2 regions of the Sporosarcina trichiuri genome follow, and region 2 is predicted to be linked to the other one. Evidence: riboswitches for the same ligand, from Rfam matches in the RefSeq annotation. Region 2 holds a riboswitch; the other holds the start of a gene.
The links. A riboswitch is a leader RNA that binds a small molecule or an ion and turns the genes downstream of it on or off. The one in region 2 is predicted to bind lysine.

Region 1: another riboswitch for lysine. It lies ahead of QWT68_RS01880 (Na+/H+ antiporter NhaC family protein); the one in region 2 lies ahead of dapA (4-hydroxy-tetrahydrodipicolinate synthase).

The regions. Positions count from the first base shown of each region.
Region 1 covers NZ_CP129119.1:325,501-333,091, reverse strand. The annotation lists gene QWT68_RS01890 (branched-chain amino acid ABC transporter permease) at 1-303, opposite strand, end outside; gene QWT68_RS01885 (ABC transporter substrate-binding protein) at 381-1,571, opposite strand; gene QWT68_RS01880 (Na+/H+ antiporter NhaC family protein) at 1,864-3,441, opposite strand; lysine riboswitch at 3,570-3,749, opposite strand; gene yunB (sporulation protein YunB) at 3,804-4,571, opposite strand; gene QWT68_RS01870 (bifunctional metallophosphatase/5'-nucleotidase) at 4,622-5,995, opposite strand; gene QWT68_RS01865 (sulfite exporter TauE/SafE family protein) at 5,992-6,816, opposite strand; gene QWT68_RS01860 (DUF72 domain-containing protein) at 6,819-7,591, opposite strand, start outside.
Region 2 covers NZ_CP129119.1:1,559,809-1,567,399, forward strand. The annotation lists gene QWT68_RS08225 (redoxin domain-containing protein) at 1-192, opposite strand, end outside; gene QWT68_RS08230 (hypothetical protein) at 189-851, opposite strand; gene QWT68_RS08235 (murein hydrolase activator EnvC family protein) at 1,022-2,410, opposite strand; gene ftsX (permease-like cell division protein FtsX) at 2,444-3,328, opposite strand; gene ftsE (cell division ATP-binding protein FtsE) at 3,318-4,004, opposite strand; gene cccB (cytochrome c551) at 4,231-4,563, opposite strand; lysine riboswitch at 4,921-5,099, shown strand; gene dapA (4-hydroxy-tetrahydrodipicolinate synthase) at 5,222-6,109, shown strand; gene QWT68_RS08260 (M20 peptidase aminoacylase family protein) at 6,292-7,425, shown strand; gene QWT68_RS08265 (hypothetical protein) at 7,495-7,591, opposite strand, start outside.

The sequences.
Region 1 (7,591 bases), 1.2 Mb from region 2:
CACGCCGATCGCCGTGATGAGCGCCGCAATCCGTGTTGCGTTTCGCAGACGCTTATACGCGACACGTTCTATGATGACGCCAATCACCGCACAGATCGCCATCGACAGGAGCAGTGCCGGAAAGAAGCTCAGGCCCCATCCGGTAATAGAAATGTAACCGATGAATGCGCCGATCATGAACACTTCGCCGTGCGCGAAGTTGATCAGCTTGATAATGCCGTACACCATCGTATAGCCGAGCGCAATAAGCGCATAGATACTGCCTAACGAAATGCCGTTGATGAGCTGCTGCAGCCATTCCATGAAGTCTCACTCCTTATTTCTCATCTGACTTCCATCCAAAAAAAGAAGGGGGAGGGAGTTCCCCCGCCCCCCTGATATTACGGATTCACCTTCGTATTGAACACTTGCTCGCCATCTTTGTATTCAAGGATGGTGGCCGATTTGACAGGATGGTGATTTTCATCGACGGAATACGTACCGGTTACGAGATCCAGTCCGTCCGTCTTTTCGAGTGCCTCTTTGATTTTCGTGGAATCTGCGCTGCCTGCCCGCTCAATTGCATCTTTCAGCAGGTACACCGTATCATAGCCGAGCGCATTGAAGGCATCCGGGGACTTGCCGTATTTCTCATTGAACTTATCGTTGAATGCTTTTACGGCTCCATCCGGGTCATCAGCTGAGTAGTGGTTCGTCGTGAATGTATTGTTGAGCGCATCCGCGCCTGCCAGATCCAGCAGTGTCGGAGAATCCCAGCCATCGGCGCCCATGAGCGGAACGTCGATGCCCATTTCACGCGCCTGCTTGACGATCAGTCCGACTTCTTCGTAATAGCCCGGGATGAAGATGAATTCAGGGTTCGCGGATTTGATACGTGTCAGTGTCGAACGGAAGTCCGAGTCTTTCGCTACATAGGACTCTTCCGCGATCACTTTCCCGCCAGCCTTCTCAAAGTCCTCTTTGAATGAAGCGGCCAGGCCTTTCGAATAGTCGCTCGAGTTGTCCGCATAGATGGCGACATTCTTCACGCCTAAGTCGTTATATGCGAAGTTCGCTGCGACAGTCCCCTGGAAAGGATCGATGAACGATGTCCGGAAAACATATTCGTTCACGTCGCCCTTTTCATTGACCGTGACGGTCGGGCTTGTGCCGGACGGACTGATGAGCGGTGTCTTATTGTCATTGGCGATCTGTGCCTGTGCGACTGTCGCACCGCTCGTTGCAGCCCCGATGATGACGGATACGTTTTCCTGTGTTGTCAGTTTGATAGCTGCGTTCGTTGCTTCCGCAGCATCGGACTTGTTATCGATTTTGACGAGCTTGATCTTTTGGCCGTCGATTCCGCCGTCGTCGTTGATTTCATCGACCGCCAGCTGGATGCCGTCCGCTTCGGATGTCCCATACGAGGCGACCGCTCCCGACAATTCCAGGTTCACACCTACCTTGATGTCGCCGCCGTCTTTCGAACCGGAAGCGCTGCCCTTATCTCCGTCTCCGTCTGAACAGCCGGCCAGGAGACCGACGCCAAGCGTCATTGCTGCCAGTAAACTCCATGCTCTTTTGAATTTCATTTCTCTTCCCCCTTATTTTTAACTATTCTGAAATTTGGACAGAAAGCAAAACACAAGGCGGATCAGCAGATTGTCTGCCGGCCGTTTCTGTCTGTAACCCTATTCTAGAACAAACTTCTAATTCAGTCTATACAAATTTTCATAATCTTATTACAAGATTGATAAATCAGCATTATCCCGTCATTCCTGTCCTCTGGATAATGGGAACTATTTCTAAATAACTAGTTGATGAATTCCAGGGAAACAAGAAAAAAGGTATCCCCCACAACTATGGAAGAATACCTTTCACCTATTATTCAGCTGCAGGAGCCACTGCATTCTGACGGGACCGCATCGTCCAGAAAGTGAACAGGACTGCAAGGATGATCACGACAGCGATGAGGCCTATCCAGATCGAACCGGTCAGACCGAGCACGATATACCCTCCTGTTGCAATCCCCGCTGCGACAAGTGCATACGGCAGCTGTGTGGCAACATGGTCGATATGGTTGCTGCCAGCCCCTGTGGACGACAGGATCGTCGTATCGGAGATCGGCGAACAATGGTCACCGAACACTGCGCCCGCAAGCACTGCAGACAGCGCCGGCAGAAGCAGCTCAGGTGCAGCATTCACCATGATCGTCCCTGCTATCGGCAGCAGGATTCCGAACGACCCCCACGACGTGCCTGTCGAGAATGCCATCAGGCCGGCCAGGACAAACAATACGACCGGCAGGAAGCCGACGGGAATATTCGACTTCGAGACGGCTTCGGACAGGAACAGCCCAGTCTCCAGGAGGTCGATGAGATGCGTCAGCGACCAGGCCAGGATCAGGATCAGCACAGCCGGCAGCATCGCTTTCACACCGCTGACGAACGCTCTGCCGATCAGGCCGGCGGAAGCGGTCTCATTCACCTTGAACTGTGCGGCGTACAGGATGATCGCTGCAAGTATGCCGGCAGCACCGCCGAAGACCAGTGACAGAGGTACATCCGTATTTTCGAAAATCGTCCAGAGGTTGAGTTCCCCGCCGATCCGGAATCCCGTCACGATCATCGCTGTCAGAGTGACGGCCACCAGTGTGACAATCGGGGCGACTAGATCGCGCACATGACCGTGGGCATGCTCGGGAAACTCGTCTTTCAACTGTCCCGGTATCTCTTTTTCAGGATCGAACAGCTGGCCTGTTTCCTCTGCCCGTCTTTCGTGTTTCTTCATGGTGAAGAAATCGACATTCGTCCAGGCGAAGAAGAAGACCATGGCGAGTGTAGCGAGAGCATAGAAGTTCATAGGGGCCATCAGCAGGAAGGCCCCAAGCGGTGAATAGTTCACTGCTGTAGTTGTCGCCAGGATCAGCGTCAGCTGTCCGATCAGGAATGCCCCCCAGCTCGAAACCGGGGAAATGACGCAGACCGGGGCGGATGTCGAGTCGATGAAGTATGCGAGTTTTGCGCGTGAAATCTGATGGCGGTCGGTGATCGGCCGTGCAATCTGCCCGACTGCCAGTGCGTTGAAGTAGTCATCCACGAAGATGGCGATCCCGACAGCGACTGTCAGCAGTTTCGCACTCCGCCGCGTCCGGATGCGTTTCACAGCCCATTCGGCAAATGCCCGGCTGCCGCCTGACAGGCTGACGAGCGCGGTGATGACGCCGAGAAAGAGGATGAACACCATGATGTAAATATTGTACGTATTAAGTGCGCCATCGTCCCAGAAGGAGACAGCCAGTGCTTTTCCGAGCTGCATAGCCGTTTCCCCCGGTGCGAACGATGCGACGAGCAGCGCAGCCGACAAAATTCCTGCGCTCAGTGACAGCAGGACCCGCTTCGTTGTCAACACCATGACAATCGCAATTACGGGCGGCAGAATCGAAAGCCAAGTACCGATCATTCCAATTTCCTCCTTTGTTTTCGGGTATGCGGGAAAACAAAAAGCCGGCACCCGCTCACTTGTGAAAGTGTACCGGGCACCGGCTGTCTACATGTCGTTTGTTTGATAATCACGTTCGTTATCCAACTGACGATTGTAGCTCATCACGGACAATATAACGTCCATGACAGTGCCATTCCTGTTCGAAATGACCCCAACCGCAATGGAGATGACCTCCATACGGCTTCGGCAAAACTTCCTTTTTCACATGGTCTTCAACGTCACTCTCGCATGTGATACTCATAAGCAATGCAGCCTCTACCCTATCGAATATGATATTACCTTTTCAGCATACCAGATAGTGAAGGGACATGCAAGGGAGCTTACGGAGCATTCGTGTCGCCCATCGGCACTTCGATATTAGCCGGACTCTGTCCCCCCTTCGTGTAGATTTGAGGTACGACTCCCTGGATGATGCCGATCGCCACTGGGAAGGAATGCTCGACAGTACTCTGTTTTGTCGCCACCGGGATGATGATTTCAACATTGACTTCCAGGATTATGTTCACTTCCATATACACGTTGTTAATGCCGTATTCCGTGATTTTCGTATCGATATTGCCATGGACATCACCGATGATATGGAAACGGATCGGTATTTTCGGGCCAAGATTACCGAGCAGCGGAATGCCCGCCACCTGCCCGATCGGCACGAAAAAGACGACCCCGCCGTGTTTCTCCATTTCCTCAGTGTCAAAGTCGATCCCTTCCCCGTCCGGCAGCATTGCCAGATCTCCGGATTCCGCCCGGTCCAGATGCTCCTCCACAAGCTCATGGATCTCCGCCATGATCTGACTGATCGTCTCGGCATCGACTTTCATCGTCACGGTCTCTTTTGAATCGTTCGGGATATTGATGAGCACATCATTGACATCCAGGACACTGTCCGACCTGGATTGGATCGCCTGGCTGATGACGTGCGCCGCTATTTTACGTGTCTGCACCTCAGCATATTTCATGTAGACGGGTGTCAGTTTGGCATTCAGATAATAGAAACTGAAGACGATCGCCACCACTAACGACGGCAGGAGGATTTTGAGCCATCTGCCTTTCGATTTCTTCCGCTTCGGAACTTGCGTATGGAATCTCAAAAAGGCAGCACCTCCTTTTCATATCCTATGAAAGGGGGGTGCTGCCTATGTCAGTTTCCAAGCTGCCTGCCATACCAGCCGGCGATATCCCGGATCAGTTCAGGGACGAGATAATCGATCTTTTCGGACTTCATGTCCGGGTAGAAGAAGCCGAATGTGAACATGTCCAGGGTGGCCAGCTTATAGGTCCCATCCATCCGGACACGCTCGCTCCCTATGTACAGCAGGCCGTCTTCCATTGAAAGCCGGGTCTGGATCATGGCCCCCATCATCGTGCCCCGGAAGCCGAGCCCTCTCACTTCCGTACGGATCCATGAAGGATCATCCGAAATGATCCAATACTCGAGCAGTGCCCGGCCGGTCACCGTCATGACACAGGCATTGATGGGATGCGGCAGAACGCGGTGCAGATCGCGCAGCGTCACATCCCCTTCCGGCAGGCTCCCGAGAAACAGACCGGCATTGAATAGTGCGCAGTCCGCACCTGTATACGCCAGCAGCGCCCTTCCGAAGAAATCCGACAGGCCGCTCGGACCCGACAGATTCTGGCTGAGCGGACACGGGGACTTGAACACAGTTTCATCAAGCAGTTCCTCACCCGCCTGCAGGAAAAGTCCGAACGCCCGCTCCGCTGCCGGCGGAGCATCCAGCTGTTCAGCCGGTATGACGGCAGCTGCCCTGTCCGTGATTTGTCCGGCTTCCAGCGTGATGCACATATGGCCGACATACTGCCCGTATTTGCCGGTGGCGGCGAGAAGGGTAGTTCCTTCCCATTCACCGCGCAGGAACAGGTGATGAGTGTGTGCACCGAGGATGACATCGATGTCCCCCGTCTCCGCTGCAAGTTTTCTGTCTTCATGGATCCCCAGATGGGACAGGCAGATGACCACATCGGATGTTTCTTTCAGCTGTTCCGCGAGTGTCTTCAGGATGGGCAGTGGCTCACTGACAGCCCAGCCGAGCTTCCCGTAGAAGGCTTCATAGACCGCTGTCGCTGCAATGACGGCAACTGAAGTGCCCTGTGCTGTCTCGTATTGTTCATAAGGGACTGCCCACTCCAGCGGACGGCCGCCCGCTTCCGACAGGTTTGCGACGATGACATCGAACGCCGCGTCATCGTACAGATGTGCAAGATCTTCCGGAGGCAGTGTGATCCCTTCATTGTTGCCGATCGTAACCGCATCGTAGCGGGCCCGGTTCAGCAATTCGGTATTCCCTTTCCCATGTGTCGCTTCCGTGAAAGGGTGCGAGCGGTCCACGAAGTCCCCGAGATCGAACACGAAGACCGATTCTCCAGCCAGCTCATGCTGTTTGCGCTGCTGGAGCAGATACTCGTGGATGCCCGGCCAGTTGTCAAAATGGCTGTGTACATCATTCGTATGATAGATATGGATCGTTTCCGTTTTCTGTGTAATGCCGATCATCCCCAGATTCCGTCAATGATTGAATTGACCCCGAACAGCAGAAGCAATATACGCAATACGACAACGAGCGCTTCGGAGCTCAGCTTCTTATTCAGCATCGAACCGACCGTGCCGCCGATATAGGCGCCCGGAATGACTGCGAGCGAATACAGCCAGGGCACATGGCCGAGATAGATATGCGTCCCTGAATTCACAAGCGCGGACAGGAACACCATGAGCATCGATGTGCCGACCGCCACGTGGGGCGGGAACAGGAACAGCAGGATCATTCCCGGCACGAGCATCGCTCCGCCGCCGATCCCGAAAAGACCTGACGTCAGGCCGATGAAAAAGGTGAATACGAGTGCGAACCAGATGGGATACCCGTACACATGGTCCTGACCCTGCGGATCGGTGAATGTGATCGGTTTGCCATGGTCGACGAACCAGCGGATCGGTTTTAAATATTTTTTCACAAGCAGAAGTGCCGCCAGGAAGATCAGCAGCAGCCCAAAATAGATATTGAATGAATTCAGATCGAGCCCTCTGTTGAAAAAGGCACCGACAATTGTCCCGGGAACACTCCCGGCGAAAAAGATGAGTCCGCTGCGGTAATCGACGGTCTTCGCTTTCAAGTGATACAGCGTGGACGACAGCCCGTTGAACACCATCATGATGACGGACATGCCGACGACCGTCTGCGGCGTCACATGCGGAATCCACCCGAGATCAATGCCGACGAGCAGTGTCACCGGCACGAAGATCGTCCCGCCGCCGAGCCCGACGAGCGAGCCGACGACGCCCGACAGCATGCCGATGGCAATGAGCAAAATATATTCCATTCCTATTCCCCCTCAAAGATGTCGAGCTGCTTCGGGGCAAGGTCTTCGAAGGAGAGGCCGAGCATCTGCTGGAACTGTTTCGCATTCCCGGCAGCATGCCCGCCTGAATTATTGTTGAAGATGACTGCCGTATACGCCGCGTGCTCAGACGCCTGCTCCACAGCCGCCTGGATCTCCTGTAGCTCCCGATCATTGTAATCATACAAATAGCGGACTTTCCGCCAGGCTTCCCGGCTGCCGCCAGGGTTTTTCCAGCCGGCGAGATTGCGTCCATGCAGCCGTACCATCGCCTTATCCGGATGCGTCACCCGGGGGATGAACGGCACACTGCCTTCCCCGGCCTGCGGTTCGTCGGTGATGACGTGGATCAGTTTGTTGTCGGACAGGAACTTGAACGTCTTTTCCCGCAGCTGCTCCGAATACCAGGACTGGTGCCTGAACTCGACAGCCAGATCGAACCCTTCCAGCTGCCCGCATATGTATCGTATTTCCTCGACATGCTCTTTGACACAATCGAACCAAGGCGGGAACTGTATGAGGATCATCGACAGCTTGTCCGCTTCCTCGAGCGGCTGCAATGACAGACGGAACAGCCGGAACATTTCCTCCTTCGATTCATACGGCAGCTCCCCGCGCAGATGACCGGTCATCCCCTGATACGCTTTGACGATGAACTGGAAATGATCCGGCGTCTCCCGTATCCATTTCCGGATATTGCGCTCCGGCTGAATCGCGTAAAATGTAGAGTCCAGCTCCACGATCGGAAAATGCGCGC
Region 2 (7,591 bases):
TTCGAAATCCGGAGGCGTGTCGCCCGGTTTCAGTCCAGGCAGTTCTTCCATGCCCGGCAATGTTTCCGACTGGGCTTTGGTCGTGGCTGTGTCGATCTTCTCGGGCTTCTGCATATTGGATTTCACCATCAGGGCAACCATCGTGCCGATGACGAGAATGGCAACCGCATACCCGACCCATTTTTTATTCATCCAATCCCTCCAGCAGTTCTTTGTCTTATCAAATGGTCGATCAGTACGATAAACGCGCTTACCGCGGCTGACGCGGCGAACGGGATCCCGGCGAAGCCTGCCGGCTGCAGGGCGGCGATGAACCCATGGGCGGCCGTCAGCAGCAGGGCTCCCTGGAAGACGGTCACCCGTGTGTCCCCTGCATACCGGACAGTGAGCAGCATCAGGATACCGAACAGGAGAATCGTGACGGCCTCCGCGTACAGCGTACCCCTATTCAGCAGGGCCATCAGGATCTGATAGCCGGCCTGGGCGACAGCCGTCAGCAGCAGGAAGGCACGCCCTGCAGAGACAGGGACCGGCTTCTTCGAAAGCAGAAAGAGCAAGGCGGCAAGCACGATGCCGGCGAGGAATCCAATTGTTCCGCCGTTGAAGTACAGTATAGCAGTGGGCGACTGCCGGACGACCCCAAAATCCGTGACGATGACGGACAGCTTCCAGGTGAGCAGCACGGTGAAGATCGCATCACCCACCATGTCTGCTGCCTGCTTCCCGAATCGGCGGCGCACCATCAGCCAGCCGGCAGCCAGCCCGAAGACCGCCGCCACCCATGAGGACGGAACGGTCACCTTCCATAGTAGATAGTATTCCGTAACTGGCATGGCAATCCCCTCAGTCATTGATACCTCATATGGTATCTTATTTCCTTCGTCAACACCAACGAGGGGGCTTCGGTGCAAAGAAAAAGGCCCGCCCGAGAGCGAACCTTTTTATCATACCGACTTGCGCCGCAATGTTTAGGATGGAGCTGAGCCGGAAATACTACTGTTATAGAGTAATGAACCGGGTATCAGAACGATACATAACGGAGCGGGTTCACAGCACTTGGACCTGTCGCCGAGAAGTTTCCGACGTGGATTTCGAAGTGCAGGTGAGGCCCTGTCGAATTGCCGGTGTTTCCGGACTTTGCGATCGGTTCGCCTTTGCCGACATGCTGACCGGTGCTGACACCGATACTGGACAGGTGGGCATAGACGGACGTATAGATCTGACCGTCAATGGAGTGGGTGATCATGACGAGATTACCGAAACCGCCCATCGGTCCTGCATGGGAAACGACACCTTCAGCAGCTGCGCTGACTGTTGTTCCGACCGGTACTGAAATGTCCTGGCCGCGGTGCTGCTTCTTCGTATGGAAAATCGGGTGCACGCGCCATCCGAATGACGACGTCAGACGGCCGTGTGCTGGTGCAGTCCATGCTCCGCTTGAAACTGGCGGTGCCGCAACCGACGGCTCATAGCTTGATGATGCATTCGAAGAACTGCTGCTGGATGAAGCTGACGAATGTGACGAGCTGGCAGCCTGTTCCGCACGCCGTTTCGCCGCGGCAGCCTCCTGCTGGCGGCGGAGTTCCGCTTCGCGTTTACGCTTCAGCTCAGCCTGGCGGGCGACTTCAGCAAGGCGCTCTTGTTCTGCAACAATCTTCTTTTCAAGGTCCGCTGACATATCATGTGCTTCGTCAGCTTCACTTTCCAAGTGGGCTTTTTCGTTCGACAGCTTTGCTTCTTCCGCTTCCAGCTGATCGACGAGCTTGTCCTTTTCGACTTTCTGGCCTTCCAGTTTCTTCTTCAAGTCAGTCAGTTTCGCTTTCCGGTCTTCCTGTTCAGCAAGCTTCTTTTCGACAAGCGCTTTTTCTTCTTCAAGCTGGTTCATGTCGTCTTCCTGCTGCTTCATGATCTTCCGGTCTGCGTCCATCAGTGTAGAGACTGCTGAGAAACGGTCGATGAAGTCTGAAAAGCTGGTCGCCCCGAGGAGCACGTCCAGGTAGCTGACGTCCCCGCCTTTCACCTGCATCGTTTTCACACGTTCGCGCAGCACTTCATCACGCTCTTTGATGCGCTGCTCAAGTGTCTTGATGGAGATGCGCAGCTGCGCAATCTCTTTGGTTGTATCCGCGATCTTTTCTTTCACGTCGCGGATCTTCTCATTATTAGTATCGATTTCACCGTTGAGTTTCGAGATCTGGTCGAGGATCGTCTGTTTCTTTGTTTTCTTTTCGTTGATTTTATCAGACTTGTCCTTGATGCCTTTGTTCAGTTCGTTCTGTTTCTGCTGCAGCAGTTTCTGTTCGTTCTGCATATCTTTGAGTGAATCTGCTGATACTGCTGTTGCACCGACAGTGGACGATAAGAGCAGGACCCCCATGGTCGACAGCAGTAAACTTTTATTCTTTTTCAAAGTCCCAGTTCCCCTTTCAAACGATTCGGCTAGTCAGGCTTTCAGGAATTTGCGTACGGACATGAGGCTGCCCCATACGCCGATGAAGACGCCCATGAACAGCAGCAGTCCGTCGACCTGGATGATGAACGGCACAGGATCGAGCACCTGGAACATTTCGTTGACCAGCTTCGGCTGCCAGTAGGCGTATATTTGCTGATAGGCGATCGAGATCGCCGTGATCGGGATGATGGACCCGAGGATACCGAGCCAGACCCCTTCCAAGATGAACGGAATGCGGACGAAGCTGTTCGTCGCACCGACCAGCTTCATGATTTCGATCTCACGTCCGCGTGCAATGATTGTCAGGCGGATCGTGTTGGAGATGAGGAACATCGCCGTGAACAGCAATGCGACAATGAGGATCAGGCCGACATTGCGGCTGACTTTGACGACATTGAACAGTTTTTCGACTTTCCCGGCTCCGTAGACCACTTCGGCAGTGTATTCGTATGTATCGATCTCTTTGGCGATTTTTGCGGTGTTGTGCGGATCCGCAGCTTTCACGTACAATGCATCGCCGAGCGGGTTGCTTTGCTTGTAGAGAGCGAGTTCTTTCCCGTACTGCTTGATGACCTTGTCCAGTTCCTGCTCTCTCGACGCATATTCCACACTCGCCACGCCGCCGAGCGATTCCACTTTCTTCTGTAACTCTTGTATTGCCTCGTCACTTGCCGCTGCATCCGCAACCACTTTGATTTCCACGTCGTTTTCAATGTTGTCCGCCATCTTGTTCAGGTTCATCATCATAGCGATGAAACTGCCGACAAGAAGAAGCGTGACAGCCACGGCGCTGATGGAGGCGAATGTCATCCAGCCATTCCGGCCGAGACTCTTGAAACTCTCGCGGAAGTGACGGGCAAGCGTTCTACCCTTCATAACTGTATTCTCCTTCATATTCATCCCGTGTGATCATGCCGCCCTCGACGAGCAGGACACGGTGCCGGATCGAATTGACGATATCTTTGTTATGGGTTGCCATGACAATGGTAGTTCCTCTGTTGTTGATTTTCTCGAAGATGTTCATGATCCCTAACGACGTATCCGGATCCAAATTTCCTGTTGGCTCATCCGCAATGACCAGCTTCGGTTCATTGACAATGGAACGCGCGATCGAAACACGCTGCTGTTCTCCGCCGGATAGCTCGTTAGGAAACATTCTCGCTTTTTGCGACAGGCCGACAAGCGCTAAAACATCTGTCACTTTCTTACGGATTTCCGTCGGTGTCTCTTCGATGACTTCCAGGGCGAATGCCACATTTTCATAGACATTCAATTTCGGCAGGAGCTTGAAATCCTGGAAGACAACCCCGATCTGTCTGCGCAAAAAAGGGATCTGTTTGCTTTTCAACGAACCAAGGTCTGTTCCATCGATGAAAATCTGCCCGCTGGTCGGGGCTTCCTCGCGATACATCATTTTGATGAACGTCGATTTCCCTGCACCGCTCGGGCCGACTACGTAGACGAATTCACCGCGGTCGATGTCGATCGTGATGCCATTTGCGGCTACGACGCCGTTCGAGTACTTTTTGTACACGTTTTTCATTTTGATCATTCTGTAACCACCTGATTCAATTACTTTTTCGCCAGCTTTTTCATTATAGCAGATATAAACCTCCATAGTATTACAGTAGTATTTCAATTCGACAGGACTGTTCACACCTTTTCAACAATCTTGTAATCTGGCATCCTGTTTATGGGTGTCTGGCTGGGACTGCCGAACAGCAAAAAAGCAGAGACACCGAAGTGCCTCTGCCGGATGATTCCTTATTCAGGATGTCTTATTTCTTCTCGGAAAGCCATTTTGCGACTGCATCGAGCTCTTCCCCTTTGATGAGGCCTCCAGGCATGCCGCCGGATTTACCGTTCTCGATGATATCGTGGATTTCGTCTTCAGAAAGCTCGCCGCCGATGTGTGCCAGTTCCGGTCCGTTCATGCCTTCCAGGTTGCCGCCGTGGCAAGTCGCACAGTTGGCCTGGTACACCTTGTCCGGATCTACGTCGCTGCCGCCTGCTTCCTTGTCGCCGGACGCGCTGTCATCCCCGCCTCCGCATGCGCCGAGTACGAGTGCAGCACCAAAGATTGCCGCTGCGAATTTGCTTTTCGTTTTCATACTGATTTCCTCCTTCAGATAAAATAAGTACGTGCTCCCTCAGTATACCAAAATCCGCATGTCCTTCACGCCGCCGTGTGACAAACTCATGACGTTTGGGCCTGACCTGCCGTACTCCTTCTATGTACTATTCTCTTTTCTCCGGAAATCAAACCTCTTGCCAGGAAGAATTTTATGGAGGGCTGTCCAGCTGCAGTTCTGGTGGATTTCAAGGTTTCAAACTATGCAGGACGGGTAAACAGCCGATTAAGAGCAGCACAGCAAAGCTCGGAATATTTTCAATTTTCGCTTGCAATGCCGCGGGAAACACGGTAAGCTAACGTGTAATTGAACAAAAACTTATTTCGCAACGTTCGAAGTAAGGATAGAGGCGCAAAAACCATCAGTACGCAGTCCGAGGAGATTGAGCTCCGGAGACGGCCGCGGAAAGGGGAATTTGCCGAAGCGGGAGGATGCTCAAACGTCCCCACGCTGGTTCTGGACTGAACAAGTGCAGGACTGTCATATAGGCGACTATATGGAGGGCTATCTGATGCAGAGGAATAGATCGTCGATTCTTCAGCAGCAGCGCATCCTTCGCTGCTGCTTTTTGCGTTTCAGGAGACACTGCCTTCCACCTCTATTTTTTGGAAACCAACCAAAAGGAGATGGAGAACAGATGAATTTTGGACAGCTGATCACCGCGATGGTGACCCCATTCAATGCACAGGAAGACATCGATTTCACAGCCGCGGAGGAACTGATCGAGCACTTGATCGCAACAGGGACGGACGCCCTCGTTGTCGCCGGGACGACCGGCGAATCCCCGACATTGACCGCTTCGGAGAAAGCAGCTCTCTTCCGCCATACGGTCCGGTGTGCAGGCGGACGGATCCCTGTCATTGCAGGCACCGGCACGAACAGCACCCGGGAGTCGATCGAACTGACCCGCGCAGCTGAGGAAGCGGGCGCTGACGGCGTCATGCTCGTCGTCCCCTATTACAACAAACCTTGCCAGGAAGGGATGTATGCCCATTTCAAGGCGATTGCGGAGTCGACTTCGCTGCCTGTCATGCTGTACAACATCCCTGGCCGGAGCACCGTCAATCTGGAAATCGAAACGATCGTGAAACTTGCGGAAATCCCGAATATCACAGCCATCAAGGAAGCGGGCGGCAGCCTGGAGACAATGGCATCGATCATCGAACAGACGCCTGCCGGTTTCGCTGTCTACAGCGGGGATGATGCGCTGACACTGCCGGCATTGACGATCGGCGGCGCAGGCGTCGTCTCCGTCGCGGCTCACCTCATCGGACCGGAGATGAAAGCGATGATGCATACGGCTGAAAGCGGGCGTTTCGAGGAGGCCGCTTCGCTCCACCGCAGCCTCCTGCCTCTCATGAAGGAACTGTTCAAAGCACCGAACCCTTCACCCGTCAAAGCGGCTTTGAATCTGCAGGGACTGCCCGCCGGCACGGTCCGTCTCCCGATGGTGCCGCTGACGGACAGGCAGCAGCAGTCGCTCGCAAATGTCCTCGATGACTTGAACTGCAAAGCAACCGCCTGAACACGCAAGCCGGACCGCATCGCAGCGGTCCGGCTTTTCTGTTGGTGCCTGATGTACGCACACAGCCTGCCCGCCAGACGTACCGGGCAGTCAATCCATACGCCATGATTTGACGGAATCTTATGGAGTCTTTACAATTTACAGCAGTCCCATCATTTACGGACGCATAGGAGGCAACCGATATGGCACAATTGACGAAAAAGCAAGTGATGGAGACATTCGAGCATCTGCATAACAACCCTGAATTGAGCTGGGAGGAAGAGCAGACGACCGCTTATGTGAAAAAGCGGCTGGAAGACGCCGGCTGCCGCGTGACGTCGTTCGATGACTGCACAGGTGTCTTCGGTGATATCGGCAATTTCTCCGGCGATGTGCCGGTAATTGCACTGCGCGCCGACATGGATGCATTATGGCAGGAAGTCGACGGCAGCCTGCAGGCGAACCATTCGTGCGGGCATGATGCACACATGACGATGGTGCTCGGCGTGCTGGAGCGCGTGAAAGACCGGGACGAACTGCTCAAGCACCTCGGCATCCGTTTCATCTTCCAGCCGGCGGAGGAAGTCGGGACAGGTGCGCTCAAGATGGTGGAGAAAGGAGCGATCGAAGATGTCGATTTTTACTACGGCATCCACCTGCGCCCCTTCCAGGAGACGGATAACGGCAAAGCGGCTCCAGCCATCGTGCATGGTGCGAACGGAACGATCGAACTGGAGATCCGCGGCGATGATGCACACGGCGCCCGGCCGCACCTGAACCGGAATTCCATCGAGATCGGCACGTTCATCGTCAATGCGCTGCATTCCATCCATGTGAACCCGAATGTCGCCCACTCCGTGAAAGTGACACGGTTCCAAGCGGGCGGACGGAGCACGAACATCATCCCGGGCAGCGCATCGCTTGCGATCGACGTCCGCGCACAGGACAACGAAGTGATGGATGAACTGATGGAACGGGTCCGCGATGTCCTGGACAGCGCGAGAAACCTGTTCGGCAGCGAAATCACTATCACGGAAGACACCTATGTGGCCGCCGCACGTGTGCACCCCGAAGCACAGGAGACTGCACGGCAGGCGATCACCGACGTGCTCGGCGAGGAGAACACGGTTCCCCCGGTCATCACGCCCGGCGGGGATGACTTCCACTTCTATACCATCAAGCGGCCGCATCTGAAGGCGACGATGATCGGTCTCGGCTGCGGTCTGTCCCCCGGGCTCCATCATCCCGATATGACATTCGACCATGAATCGATGATGAATGGCATCGATGTCATGGTGCGCATCCTGGAACTGCATGCAGGACAGGATGCCGGCTGAACAGTCTTTCAGGCCAACAAAAACCGCACGGCACCGGAACCTCTGCTCCGGATGCCGTGCGGTTTTTTGTTATACGTCAAACGGGCGGCGCCCTGCCTCCCGGTCTTCTGCAGCGCGGAAGAACGCCTGCGCGTCACGCATATCGTTCGTGGCGAGCAGTACGTCA